4 regions of the Candidatus Macondimonas diazotrophica genome follow, and region 3 is predicted to be linked to each of the others. Evidence: predicted binding sites of a transcription regulator. Region 3 holds the regulator's gene; each other region holds the start of a gene.
The links. The regulator sigma-54, encoded in region 3, starts transcription at its own class of promoters, with help from an activator protein. The targets are predictions, from matches to a motif close to TGGCANGNTNCNTGCTT.
Positions count from the first base shown of each region.

Region 1: a site for sigma-54 is predicted at 2,148-2,164, ahead of flgB (flagellar basal body rod protein FlgB). Genes of this name have one in related genera too.
Region 2: a site for sigma-54 is predicted at 1,457-1,473, ahead of E4680_RS11025 (TorF family putative porin). Genes of this name have one in related genera too.
Region 4: a site for sigma-54 is predicted at 2,044-2,060, ahead of E4680_RS04370 (flagellar basal body-associated FliL family protein). Genes of this name have one in related genera too.

Region 1 is NZ_SRIO01000004.1:91,356-94,861, reverse strand. Features, by position in the region: gene E4680_RS14530 (flagellin N-terminal helical domain-containing protein) at 1-504, shown strand, start outside; gene fliD (flagellar filament capping protein FliD) at 646-2,028, shown strand; gene flgB (flagellar basal body rod protein FlgB) at 2,206-2,604, shown strand; gene flgC (flagellar basal body rod protein FlgC) at 2,607-3,035, shown strand; gene E4680_RS04295 (flagellar hook assembly protein FlgD) at 3,046-3,506, shown strand, end outside.
Region 2 is NZ_SRIO01000015.1:60,640-64,145, forward strand. Features, by position in the region: gene urtA (urea ABC transporter substrate-binding protein) at 1-544, opposite strand, end outside; gene E4680_RS11025 (TorF family putative porin) at 618-1,370, opposite strand; gene ureG (urease accessory protein UreG) at 1,675-2,289, opposite strand; gene E4680_RS11035 (NAD(P)-dependent alcohol dehydrogenase) at 2,359-3,420, opposite strand.
Region 3 is NZ_SRIO01000002.1:5,009-8,514, forward strand. Features, by position in the region: gene rapZ (RNase adapter RapZ) at 1-556, opposite strand, end outside; gene hpf (ribosome hibernation-promoting factor, HPF/YfiA family) at 641-967, opposite strand; gene E4680_RS01575 (RNA polymerase factor sigma-54) at 995-2,446, opposite strand; gene lptB (LPS export ABC transporter ATP-binding protein) at 2,521-3,249, opposite strand; gene lptA (lipopolysaccharide transport periplasmic protein LptA) at 3,246-3,506, opposite strand, start outside.
Region 4 is NZ_SRIO01000004.1:102,868-106,373, reverse strand. Features, by position in the region: gene fliO (flagellar biosynthetic protein FliO) at 1-135, opposite strand, end outside; partial or broken gene fliN (flagellar motor switch protein FliN) at 135-377, opposite strand; gene E4680_RS04375 (FliM/FliN family flagellar motor switch protein) at 518-1,477, opposite strand; gene E4680_RS04370 (flagellar basal body-associated FliL family protein) at 1,487-2,002, opposite strand; gene E4680_RS04365 (flagellar hook-length control protein FliK) at 2,215-3,333, opposite strand; gene fliJ (flagellar export protein FliJ) at 3,330-3,506, opposite strand, start outside.

The DNA.
Region 1 (3,506 bases), on a different contig from region 3:
GGCGATGCCGGGGAAACCCTGGATGTCGAAGGCGTCAGCCTGACCGGCCCCACGGGTGGCACCGCAGCCGCCACCGACAGCCTGGTGGTGGGCGGCAAGGTATCGTTCAACGCCGCCAGTAACTACACCCTGACCAGCGACGATGGCACCAGCACCGTACTGAACGCGAGTACGGTAGCCAGCTCGCTGTCTTCGGTGGCCAGCCTGTCGGTCGGCACCCAGACGGGCGCCAGTGATGCGCTGGCGGTGGTCGACGGCGCTTTGGCGTTCGTGGCCGACCTGCGCGCCGGCCTGGGCGCGGTGCAGAACCGCTTCAGCACAGCCATTTCCAATGCCCAGACCACTTCTGAAAATGTCAGTGCGTCCCGCTCGCGGATCTTGGACGCTGATTTCGCGGCCGAAACCGCCAATCTGACCAAAGCCCAGATCCTGCAGCAGGCGGGCACGGCGATCCTGGCCCAGGCCAACCAGGTGCCCCAGACGGTGCTCTCGTTGCTGCGATAAGAAAAGCGAAAGCCCCAAAAAATGCCGCAGCCCCGCTTTTCGGGCTGCGGCTACTCTTCAATAAAGGGTGTCCGGCGATATCAGCATCTCGGTTCCGGCAATCGCTGCCCGACCCCGACCCCCACCAATCGGGAGTGAGTCATGGCATCCATCAGCTCTCCGGGTCTCGGTTCGGGACTGGATGTCAACGCCTTGGTGCAAGGCTTGGTACAGGCCGAACAACAGCCTGCGCAATTGCGCCTGGATCAGCGCGAGACGCAACTGCAGACACGCTTGTCGGCATTCGGCGCACTGAAAGGGGCCTTGGTCGCCTTGCGCGACAGCCTGACTGCCTTGAGCGGCTCCGGGTTGTTCGGTCAGATCAAGGCCACGATTTCACAACCGGAATTGTTTACGGCCACGGCCTCGAGCGACGCAAGCGCCGGCGAATACCGCATTGAAGTCGTGCAGATGGCAAGCGCCCACAAATTGCTCTCAGGTGCTTTCGCAGCGAATACCGCGATCGGCACCGGAACACTGGCGATTACCGCGGGTGGAACTTCATTCGAGGTGGCAATCGATGAGAACGGCCAGACACTGAGCGCCATCCGGGATCGCATCAACGCGGCCACTGGCAACCCGGGCATCGTGGCCCGAGTGGTCGACGGCGACGATGGCCAACACCTGATTCTCACCCAAGGCAAGACGGGCAGCGATCAAGCCATCACCATCACCACAAGTGGGGGCAATGGCGGACTGGCAAGCCTGGTCCATGACCCGCTCAATGCCGTGACCGGCAATTACACCGAGCAAAGCCCGGCGCACAATGCGCAGATTCGGATTGACGGCGTCTTGCGCAGCAGTCCGACCAACCGCATCGAGGATGTGGTGGACGGCGTGGATCTGGAGCTGCTCGCTGCCAATCCCGGCAACCCGGCCGATATGCAATTGGCGCTGGACTCGACCGGGGCGAAGGACGCCATCAAGAAATTTATCGAAACCTACAATGCATTGATCAGCACCCTCGGCAACCTCAGCCGCTATGACCCCGAGTCCAAGTCCGCCGGCCCGCTCCTGGGAGACTCCGCGGCACGCGCCCTGGGCGCGACACTCCGCCGCGAACTCAGCACCCCCTTGAGCGACACCACGAATGACCTGCGCGTATTGAGCGCCATTGGCATCACGAGCGACAAGGCGGGGAATCTCACGCTGAAAGCATCTCGGCTCGATGAGGTACTCAAGAACGACCCTACGGCCGTGTCAGCCCTATTGACCGGCGATGGCGGCCTGCTCGATCGGCTGGAGCCGGTCGTCACCGGCTATGGCGGCACCAGCGGTGTGGTCGATGCCCGCACCCGCAGTTTGCAGGACGCCATCCGCGGATTGACCCAGGACCGGGAGCGACTGGATCAACGCATGGAAAATCTGCAGAACCGCTACCTCGCCCAGTTCACGGCCTTGGACAAGCTTGTCGGCCAGCTTCAGAGCACCAGCAGTTTTCTCACCCAGCAGATTGCCAACATGAATGCGCTCAACAGCCGCTGAACCCTGTGCCAGAGGATTGACGCTCGAACGGCCCGTGATCACGTGTTTCCGGCGCAATCCGGGCCAAAAGCGGATTCGCCGCACTGCGGCCGTGTGCCAAATGATTGATTGAAAACAAATGGCCCGATATTTGCTGGTGACCACGCGATGCGGGCGCTTTCTGCGGAGACAGCCACGATGAAACCTGCCTTCTCGAACAGTCTGGGAATTCACGAAGACGCACTGAAAGTCTGGACGGCGCGCACGCGTCTGCTTGCCGCCAACATTGCCAATGCCGATACGCCTGGATTTCTGGCCAAGGACGTGGACTTCAAGGCCGTCCTGTCTCGGGCCACCAGCCAATCCGGGAACCTCGCGCTTTCCGGGACCGATGCACGACATCTGCCCTCCAGCGGCGTGCACGACCACGTCCGTTACCGGGTCCCGACCCAACCGGCGCTGGACGGCAACAGCGTCGACCTGCAACAGGAACAGGGCGCGTTTGCGGAAAACGCGGTGCATTACCAGGCCACGCTGCAGTTCATCCAGAGCCGTCTGCGCAGCCTGCAACAGGCCATCACTGGGGGAGAACGCTGACCATGTCGCTGTTTGATGTCTTTACCATCGCTGGCTCGGCACTGGAAGCGCAATCGGTCCGGCTCAACCTGACGGCCAGCAACATGGCGAACGCAAACAATGTGGCCGGCTCGGCTCAGGAGGCCTATCGCGCCCGTCAGCCTTACTTCGCCCCCTTGTTGAAGGATGCGCTCGCCTCGACGAATGGCAACGACGTCGCCGCTGCCGGCGTTCGCACCTTGGGCGTTCTGGAAAACCCGGCGCCGCCCCCACGCCTGTATCAACCTGGCCATGCGCTGGCCGATAAGGACGGATATGTCTACGGCAGCAACGTCAATCCAATCGACGAACTGGTCAACATGATTTCCGCATCCCGCTCTTACCAGAACAACGTCGAGGTGCTCAATACCAGCAAGGAATTGCTGCTGCGCACCCTCATGCTGGGCCAATAGGAGGCACGCCATGACGGCCATCCCGACCAATAGCACCATTGATTCGCTGGGCTTGTCCGTGGCCCAGAAATCCACCGCCTCGACCCAAGGCGAGTTGGGGCAGGATGACTTTTTGCTGCTGATGACGACCCAGCTGCGCAATCAGGATCCGACCCAGCCGATGGATAACGGTGCCTTCCTCGGTCAACTGGCACAGTTCAGCACCGTCAGCGGCATCCAGGAAATGCAAGCAGGCTTCGCAGACCTCGCCAACAGTCTGTACACCAATCAGGCCTTGCTCGGCTCATCGCTGGTTGGACGCAAGGTCTTGATTCCGGCCACGACGGTGACCCTTGCAGAACAAGGCACCATTCAAGGCCAGCTCCCAGCCGACGCCGGCCCCGACACCCGGATCAGAATCCTCGACGCGGCCGGCCAGCCGGTACGCACCCTCGCCCCAACGCGGACCGAGAATGGAATGTCATTTACCTG
Region 2 (3,506 bases), on a different contig from region 3:
TCCGGGGATAGACATAGTCGGTACCCAGCAGCACCCAGCGCTTGGCGCCACCACCGTCCTCGCTCATGAGGTATTCCACCGCGGGGATGGCCTGCTGATTAGGCGCCGCACCGGTATAGAACACGTTCTTCGACTGCTCCTGGCCTTCGTACTGAACCGGATAGAACAAGAGCCCATTGAGTTCCTCGAAAACCGGCAGGACGGATTTACGGGAAACCGAAGTCCAGCAGCCGAACACCACGTCGACCTTGTCGCGGGTCAACAGCTCACGCGCCTTCTCGGCAAACAGCGGCCAGTCGGACGCTGGATCCACCACCACCGGCTCGAGCTGTTTGCCCATCACGCCGCCGCTCGCATTGATTTCCTCAATGGTCATCAGCGCCACATCCTTCAGCGAGGTCTCACTGATGGCCATGGTGCCGGACAGGGAATGCAGCACACCGACCTTGATGGTCTCCGCGGCCTGGGCCAGCGAACTGGCCGCGGCCAATGCAATCGCGAGCAACGCCGTACGAACCCGGCGGAGCGATTTCGCCTGAGTCATGGAAGTCTCCTTGACTGTCACTAATCCGTTGGAAAAACGAAAACGCCCCCTGTCGAAGCAGGGGGCGCAGGTCTCACATCACGTCGAAGTCGTAGGTGATGCTGAAAACCATGGTGTCGCCCTGATCCACTTCATCCCGGGTTTCGCCACCCAGGATGTAGGTCAGACCCATGGTGGCACCGGTTTCGCCAATGGGATGAGACAGCGTGAAGTTGGCATGACGGAATCCGGAATCCTGCAGCGTGGCGCCGCCCAGCTCGTCATTGTCGTCGTCGTCGTAGGTGTAGTAACCGAGATCGATGGCGAAGGTGAAGTCCGACGGCAGATCGAAGGCATAGCCGGCCGTCCAGTAGATGTCGCCCTGGTTGCCCCATAGGCCATCGTTGAGCAGGTACTGCATCTTGGCGTAGGCGCCCATGTAGGACACACCCAACACCGCCTCAGTGAGGTCAGAGTCATCAACGCTCACGTAGTAGTACTGAATCAAGCCGATGTCGAAGGTGACATCGCCCACGGTCGGCGCATAGCCGAAGTAGAAGTCGTTTTCGAATCCGGTCGCTGCGGTCGTGTCGCTGCCGGTTTCGTAGTTGTAATCCAGGCTCGAACCCCAGTAGCCAGCGTAGAACCCGCTGTCATGGGAATAGTCGAATCCCCCCTGCAGAGCCGGATCGTCGCTTTCGGCGTCGTTGGTCACGCCACGCAGCACATACTTGGAAAATACGCCGATATTGCCGCTGACGGCTGCTTGAACCGGTTGCGCCGCAACAGACAAGACGCCCAAGGCGGTCATGCCCATGATGTGGCGGCTGAGGGAAATTTTCTTCATGTGGCTAGCTCCTACATTGGTAACCCTGAGAAACCGGCCGCCTTTGGCCGGTCGGGACGCCTGATTTTTTCGGGTCCACGGAGCTAGAGCAGAATTTGTGCCACTGGCTTGGGAAAAGCCCAAAATGTGTTTTGTCACAGAATCGACATGGGTGGATGACACCGATGATTCCGCGCATCGCACAATAATGGTGCGAACGCTCTCGGTCGCGCACTAAATATGTGCAATACAAGCAGCGAGCCAGCCTTGCCTCTCCGTATCCTCATGTCCCGCCCCGAAAAGAGCAGCCTCGCCTGTCAAAGCATCACCGCCCGAGCAAGCCCTCCCGTTCGATAAAGGCAATCACCTCCGGCAATCCTGCACCCGTCTTGAGATTGGTGAACATGAAGGGGCGTTCACCACGCATTCGGCGCGCGTCGCGATCCATCACATCGAGAGAAGCCCCCACATGTGGCGCCAGATCCGTCTTATTGATGATCAGCAGATCGGATCGGGTAATCCCGGGCCCACCCTTGCGCGGAATCTTGTCGCCCGCCGAGACATCGATCACATACAGCGTGAGATCCGACAGTTCCGGGCTGAAGGTGGCCGCCAGATTGTCACCCCCACTTTCAACGAAAACCAGATCGAGATCGGGTAAACGCTGACTCAATTCGGCGACCGCGGCGAGATTCATAGAAGCATCTTCCCGAATCGCGGTATGCGGACATCCCCCGGTCTCCACGCCGATGATGCGCTCGGGCGCCAATGCACCGCTGCGAGTCAGAAACTCCGCATCCTCACGGGTGTAAATGTCATTGGTCACGACGGCGATCTGGTAGCGCGTACGCAACTGCTTGCACAATGCGTCGACCAGCGCCGTCTTGCCGGAGCCCACCGGCCCCCCGATGCCCACCCGCAATGCCGTTTTGCGATTCATTCCTGTCCTCTCATGCTGTGCGTGATGTCCATTCGGAATGGATACAGGACCATCCGATCGTTTCGTGCTTCATTGGGAATCTGTCGTCAAGGTCGCCATATCGATGACAAAGCGATATTTGACATCGCCCTTCAACATACGCTCGTAGGCCGCATTGATCTCTTTCATCGAAATCAGTTCGATATCCGACACGATGCCGTGATCGGCGCAAAAATCCAGCATTTCCTGGGTTTCCTGAATGCCCCCGATCAGCGAACCGGCGATCTGGCGACGCCGAAAGATCAGGTTGAACACCTGGGGCGCGGGATGCGGCTCGGCGGGCGCACCCACCAGTGTCATGGTACCGTCGCGCTTGAGCAACTGGAGATAGTCATCCAGCCGGTGTGGCGCTGCCACGGTATTGAGAATGAAGTCGAAGCGCCCCCGTTGCGCATCCATCTGCGCCTTGTCCTTGGAAATCACGACCGTATCGGCACCCAGCCGCTGGCCATCCGCCTGCTTCCCGGGTGAGGTAGTGAACAACGTCACCTCGGCCCCCATGGCATGGGCGAGCTTCACGGCCATGTGCCCCAGACCGCCCAAACCGACCACGCCCACACGTGTCCCTGGCCCGACGCCCCAATGGCGGAGCGGCGAATAAGTGGTGATCCCGGCGCACAGCAACGGCGCCACTGCTGCGATCTGATCCGCATCGTGACGAATCTTCAGCACAAACGCGTCTTTGACCACAATGGTCTGGGAATAGCCGCCATAGGTATTCTCGCTGCCCGGCCCTCGACCGTTATAGGTCGCGACGAACCCCTGCTCGCAGTACTGCTCCAACCCCTCGGCGCAGGAGGGGCAATGCTGGCAGCTGTCGACCATGCAGCCAACACCGGCGAGATCGCCGACCTTGAAGCGGGTCACCTCGCCACCAACCGCCGTCACACGCCCGACGATTTCATGACCAGGGACGCTGGGATAGAGCGTATTCGACCATTCGTTGCGCGCCTGGTGCAGATCCGAATGGCATACCCCGCAGTTGAGAATCTGGATGACGACATCCTGCGGACCCGGATCGCGACGCTCGAAATCAAACGGCGCCAAGGGACTTGAAGCATCCTGTGCAGCATATCCACGTGTCTTGATCATGGCGAATCTCCCGCGGGTGATGAGTAAGCCTGGCGCGACAGGCGGCTGCCCACCGCAGACTCATGGAACGGATCAGCCCGGCGCGG
Region 3 (3,506 bases):
CGAATACGAAATCCGCATCGGACGGAACCCCCTGTTTGTAGGCGAACGACTGGATCATGAGTGAAAAGAAGCCATCCCGACCGTGCACGCGTTGACGGATGCTGTCGCGCAACTGGTGCATCGTGGTCAGGCTGGTATCCAGCACCAGATCGGCTTGCTCGGCGATTGGGCTGAGCAGCTTGCGCTCCGCTTCGATGGCCTCGACCAGCGCCCGTTGCGTGCTGCTCAACGGGTGACGCCGCCGGGTTTCGCTGTAACGTTTGAGCAGCGTATCCGGTTCGGCTTGAAGGAATATGGTCTCGACATCCACACCCCGCCGACGTAACCGAGCCAGGCATTCGCCGAAGCTGTCCAGTTCCGGCGCACGAGAACGCGCATCGATGCCGACCGCGACGCCCTGGGAGGAGAAATCCCCATGCCGGGAGAAATCCTCAACGAGTGCCTCGAGCAAGGACAGCGGCAGATTGTCCACGCAGTAAAGACCAAGATCTTCCAGCATGTGCAAGGCCACGCTCTTTCCTGCGCCAGACAAACCACTCAGGATCAAAAGCTTCATCAGAGGGGTTACCTTGCGAAGTGGCGATCTCGGGAAGGAAGCGGTCAAGCCTGGCAGCATGCAGGCTTGACCGGGCTAGGCGCTCTATTGGTTATGAATCTCGGATTTTCGGGCTTCCCGGGGATGGTGATCGTTATTCTTGTCCTTGTAACGCAGCGCCTGGCGGTCGAGTTTGTCGGCCAAGGCGTCAATCGCCGCATACATGTCTTCGCTGGTGGCATCGGCGAATAGCGTGCTGCCGTTCACCGGGATCTTGGCTTCGGCATGATGGCGTTCCTTTTCGACCCGCAACACCATATGAGCGTCCAGCGGTTGATCGAGGTGCCGCTGGATGCGTTCGAGCTTCTCGGCGGCGTATTGACGGATGGCGGTCGTGATTTCGATATTCTGGCCGGTAACATCAATTTTCATCTGGCATCCCCTTGGTAATCAGCCCCTTCAAACCAGTCGCTTGCGTTCGTTCGAAGGTGGAATGGACATGGATTCGCGATACTTGGCAACCGTGCGTCGGGCGACATTGATTCCATTTCCCAGCAACATCTCTGTGAGTTTACTGTCGCTCAGCGGTTTGCGCGGGTTTTCTGCCGCGATGAGCTTGCGGATCATGGCCTGAATCGCAGTAGCGGAACATTCGCCACCGTCGACGGTGGTCACGTGGCTGGAAAAGAAGTACTTGAACTCGAAGATGCCGCGTGGGGTATGCATGTATTTTTGATTGGTCACGCGGGAAATGGTGCTTTCGTGCATGCCGACCGCTTCGGCGATTTCGCGCAACACCATGGGTTGCATGGCTTCTTCACCGTGATCGAAAAAGGCTTGTTGGCGTTCAACGATGCTGGAGGCCACTTTGAACAGCGTTTCGTTGCGACTCTGGAGACTCTTCAGAAACCATCGCGCCTCTTGGAGGTGCTGACGCATCGTTTCGTTGTCGCGACTGCTGTCCGCACGCTTGATGAGGGAGGCATACAGCCGATTGATGCGTAGCTTGGGGGTGGTTTCCGTATTGAGATCGACTCGCCAACCCGTACCGGAACGGCGGACAATCACATCGGGTATCACGTATCCCGCCGTTTTCTGAGAGATCTGTGCCCCTGGACGTGGGTTGAGGCGCTGGATCAATTCGATCGCCGCTCGCAATCCGTCCTCCGTCGTTTTGAGTCGGCGCTGAAGCGTGGCGAAATCTCGGTTGGCCAACAGATCCAGGTGATGTTCGACCAGCTCGCACGCAAGTGGGAGCACGTCGCTGGGCTGAATCGCCTTGAGCTGCAACAGCAGCGCTTCGCGCAGGTCACGGGCGCCGACACCCAAGGGATCGAAACCTTGAATCCGTTGCAGAACCGCAAGAATTTCAGCCGGCTCGGTGGCCAAGTCCGGACCCACCTCGCCAACCAGTGCATCGAGCGACTCGGTGAGATAGCCGTCATCGTTGATGGCGTCGATGATGGCAAGCGCTATGGCCTCATCAGTTTCGGAAAAGTGGCCCAGACGCATCTGCCAGATCAGATGATCTCGCAGCTCGCCGCCGTCCTGACTGGGTGTTTGATTGAAGTCCCAGGCTTCCCCGCTGCCGGCAACCGTGTCCTCGCCCTGCGACCATGGGTCTTCCCACGCCAGGTCTAAGTCGTCACCGCGCGCATCGGTTGGGGCTTCGGCTGACGCATCAAGGCCGGTCATCGAATCCCCTGCAGTCTCCTGGTAGTCGCTGGCTGCGTCCTCGGCCGTGTCGCTTCCCTCGGCTGACCCATTCTCGATCATCAGATTGTTATCGAGGATGGTCTGGATTTCCTGTTGCAATTCGATCGACGACAGTTGGAGCAGGCGGATTGCCTGCTGCAGTTGAGGGGTCATGGCCAGACGCTGGCCCATTTTGAGGTGCAGTGTCTGTTTCATAGGAACGACGAATGGTTGGCAGCGATCATTGTTCGGATTCTACTCCCTCGAAGGGGCTGTGGGGCGCAAGGCTGTCAAAGTTGGAATGCTTGGCCCAGGTAGACTTCCCTTACGGTCTTATCGGCCAGGATCTGATCAGGCTCACCTTGGGCAATGATGGAGCCTTCGCTCAGGATATAGGCGCGCTCGCAAATATGAAGTGTTTCGCGGACATTGTGATCGGTGATGAGGACCCCGATCTCGCGATCGCGCAGGTGGGTCACGATCCGCTGAATGTCCACGACAGAAATGGGGTCGACGCCCGCAAAAGGCTCATCGAGCAGGATGAAGCTGGGTTCGGCGGCCAGGGCGCGGGCGATCTCCAGTCGTCGCCTTTCGCCACCCGAGAGGCTCATGCCCTGGGAGTCACGCAGATGCGCAATGTGAAACTCCTCCAGCAGGGACTGGCAGCGTCGCTTGCGATCCGTCGCCGATAGCGTGGGCCGGAGTTCAAGAATCGCCAGAATGTTCTCTGCCACCGTCAACCGGCGGAAGACCGAGGCTTCCTGGGGCAGATAACCGATTCCACGGCGCGCGCGCAAATGGATCGGAAGATCGGAGATTTCCTCGCCACTCAGCATGATACGCCCGCGATCCGGTCGGACCAGGCCCGCCATCATGTAGAACATGGTCGTTTTCCCGGCCCCATTGGGGCCCAGCAGGCCAACCACTTCACCTGCCTGGACACGGAGCGAGACCTCATTGACCACCGAGCGGTTGCGGTAGCGCTTGGTGAGGGTGTCCGCTTCCAGCACGCAGCTCATGGCGTTGCATCATCCTGGCTGGTGCGCGGCTGGATCGTGATGCGAACGCGATCGGTGCCGCCGGCTTCGCCCGTGGCGAGGATGCGCTGGTTGACGCGGTCGTAGATCAATCGCTCGCCCGAGACTTCATCCCGATTTTGGCGGATCCACGCCGATCCGTTGAGTTCCAGTTGGCCGGATTCGGCGTCGTAGCGCATGCGCTCCGCCCTGGCATCGATCGCGGGCGTCTTGGCTTCGGCGGGCTGACTGAAGCGCGC
Region 4 (3,506 bases), on a different contig from region 3:
GATGAGCGCGATCACCAGCGCGAGGCTGACGGCGATCCGCAGGGGCGCAACCGCGGGCGGAAGCGCACCCGCCGCGGAAACCGGAAACGGAAGCACCGATAGCACGGCCAGTACCGGATACCCGCCGCAACGCATCACTTGAGTTTCCCCATGCGTTCGGAGGGACTCACCACCTCGGTGAGCCGGATGCCGAAGGTTTCATTGACGATCACCACCTCCCCTTTGGCCACCAACGCGCCGTTGACGAATACCCCAAGCGGCTCCCCCGCATGGCGGTCCAGCGTTACCACTGCACCCTCATGCAAGGCCAGAACCTCCCGGATACTCAGCCGGCTGCGCCCAACTTCGATGGACAGCGTCACTGGGACGTCCATCAAGACATCCAGGCTGACGGCGCCACGGGTCGCCGCCGATCCGGCGAGCAGGGCATCGGTCGCGCCGGCCTCCTCGGGCGGCACCGCAGGCTCTGCTGCCGCGGCTTCGGCCGGCTGTTCGGTTCGCTCGATCGTTTCCGCCATCAGTTCACTCCCTTGCCTGTATCGTCCAGGTGATCCATGCCGTGCCGCAGCCGCACGACCTTGCGTCCGCCCGTCATACCGATTTCACCCTCCATCAGGGACCGATCTTCGAGATAGACCTTGACCCGGCTGGGGGCTTCGAGCGGCAGGATGTCGCCGTTGCGAAGCGCCAGCAGTTCCCGCACTGTCAGCCGGACCTCGGCCAGCTGCGCCGACAGGGTCAGGGGCGCTTCGCGCAATGCCTGCCCCAGGGCACGCTGCCAGCCCTTCTGCCGCGCCACGCTGTACGGCATCTCCGATGTGGTGATTCCGGTCAGCAACGACAGGGGAATCACCAGCGCAAGCTCCGCTTCCTGCTCTGCCATCTGCAGGGCAAAAGGCTGCAGAATCACCTTCTCGGGGTTTTCGCCGGCACCTGCCACCGGCTTTCCGCCCTGCGCCTCGACCGGGGCCAAATGAAGCGGATGGGCAGGCGGCCAAACGGCCAACAGCTCCGATCGGACCAGCTCGATCAGCCGACGCTGGGCCCAGTTCGCGGCCAGCGACGCCGCGTAGTCGCCGCCACTCTGCCCACCAGCGCCGCCGTAGTAGGCGTCCACCATTCGAATCACCCACGAGCTTTCGATGGCGACCCACAGGAAATCGACCGGATCGGTACTTTCCAGGCAAGCCGTGGACACCGCGCCCAGCGTGGCCAGGGCGGCCGTCGACGACCCATGGCAGACGGCCGGCCGTACCGCGATCGCGACCGGTTGACGCAAGCCCGCACTCAATGTGTGCTGCAGACGTCGGGCGAAGTTCTGGGCAATGGGATCGAACAACGGCAGGAGGGCGCGAATCTGGTGATCATCCGCAGCAAAATCGAAGGTCGCCACGATCGGACCGGATGCACCCGGGGTCGCATCGTGAAGCAAGGCTGCAATCTCTTCCTGAGACAGAATGTCGCCGACCGTACCCATGGCTCGTTCCTACTGCATGACGAAATGGGTGAAGTACACTTGCACCACGCCGTCGCGCCCGGCGCGTTCCTTCAAAATCGAGCGCACCTCTTGCAACACGGCTTCACGCAACCGTTCCTTGTCTTCCCGCGTGCGCAACCCCTCGTAATCCTGGGCACTGAACAACAGCAGCAGATTGTTGCGAATGACGGGCTGATGCTTCTTCACGGCTTCCTCGTCGGCTGCACTGCCCAACTCCAGCTCGACCGTGACCTGCAGGAAGCGCACCGGCGAGGGAAGCTCGAAATTGACGACGAAGGAGGGCTCCAGGGTGAAGAACACGGTGCTGGCCGCCGCGTGGGCGCCGCCGTGGGCGCTGGCGGCCGGGTCGGGCTCAGCCTCACCCGGACCGGTCCGGCCCCATAGAAACCACGCACCCGCAGCCGCGCCGGCACCAAGCGCCAAGGCCAGTACCACGATCAGGATCAAGGTCTTCGAACGGCCAGCCCGCGGAGCGGCTGGGGCTGGATCGATTTGCTGCGCCACGAAAGCCCCTTTGGTTTACATGAACGATTCGTTCAAGCGCAGGGCAAAATTCGGGCCAGACGAAAAATAGGCCTTAATTCAATTGCTTCTCGACGAAGGCAGGAAAGCGGGACGGTAAAGCGTCAAAAAACCGGAACGGTATCGTTGGCAGAATCACAGGGCGTCGACTTGATTTTGACACCACGCAGCCCGTTCAGCGGCTCGAAGGTTGCTCAGGCATAGGCCTCGAACAAGCCACCGTGCGGCCGCGACAACGCGACAGGCGCCACAGGTTCCGCAGTATGCGCCTGCAGCAGACGCCGCGATGGCTGCGGCGACCGCGCGAACGCCGGGGATTCCCCGCCACCCCCGCCGGAGTAGACACCCGCCTGGTCCAGTTGCAGTCCATTCTGACTAAACATTTCCCGCAGCCGCGGCAGAGCCGTTTCCAATGCCTCACGCACCGTGGCCGACGCGGTCGAGAACCAGATTTCGGTGCCGGCTTCACGCAGGGTGATGTGAACCTCGATCTCGCCCAGCTGCGGCGGATCCAACCGCAGATGTGCAGTCTTGAGGTCAGCGCGTTGCATCCAGACCAGCCGTTCGCCCACATCCGCTGCCCAGTCCGGATGATGGATCGAGCGCGGCAAGGAAAACATCGGTTCCGGTTCGGACCGAAGAACAGCGGGCCGATCGCGGATCAACCGCTGCGCCATCTCGGCCAGCGGCCCGTCGGTGCCATCGATCGAGTTCCCTTCTCGGCCGCTGAGCAGATCCAGTTCGCGGATCGCTTGCGGCGCCGCCGCGTCCAGAGGGTCGCCGCCCGGTTCCGCAGACGGCGAAGCGACTGGTGGCCGTGTGAGCGAAGCCGATGTCAGCACCGTATCGACGGGCGGCGAGACCGCGCCATCATCCGCTGGCGGCACCTCATCCAGAACGACACGGGTGGAGTGCAGGCGAGGTGGATCCGCCGGCGAAATCGGCAGCCGCCGCTGGGCATCCTGCCCGGCGGGTTGCGGCGCGAGGGGCGCAAACAGCCTGAACGGCGATTCGCCCCCAGACAAACCGAGTCCAGGCAGCGCCCAAAGGCCGTCCGGCGCCGATGCCGCCTCATCCGGCGGGATCATGTCCGGTGCGGTCGGCGCGTCGCCTTCGGCCCCTGATGACCGGTCCGCGGCTACCGGCTGCGTGGCGGACTTCAGGGCGCTCAACGCCGTCCCGACGACTTCGAGCAGCGTCGCAAACCCATCGGCCGACGACGATTCCTCGGTGGCCTCCCCCGGCGTACGCTCGGCGTTCACCGCCGCGGTCACCTCGACCTGAGGGAGAAAGCCGGTCGACAAGCCATTCATGACACGGACTTCGCCAGACGCCAGCGCGATTGCGTCAGATCATCGAGCAGATGCTGTTCACGAACCGCCTGACGCGCCCGTTCCGCCTTGCGCCGTGCCTGAATCAGTTGGTCAAGCGCCTGCAACCGGGCGTGACGATCGAAATACTGATGCCGGGCCTGGTCACAAGCCCT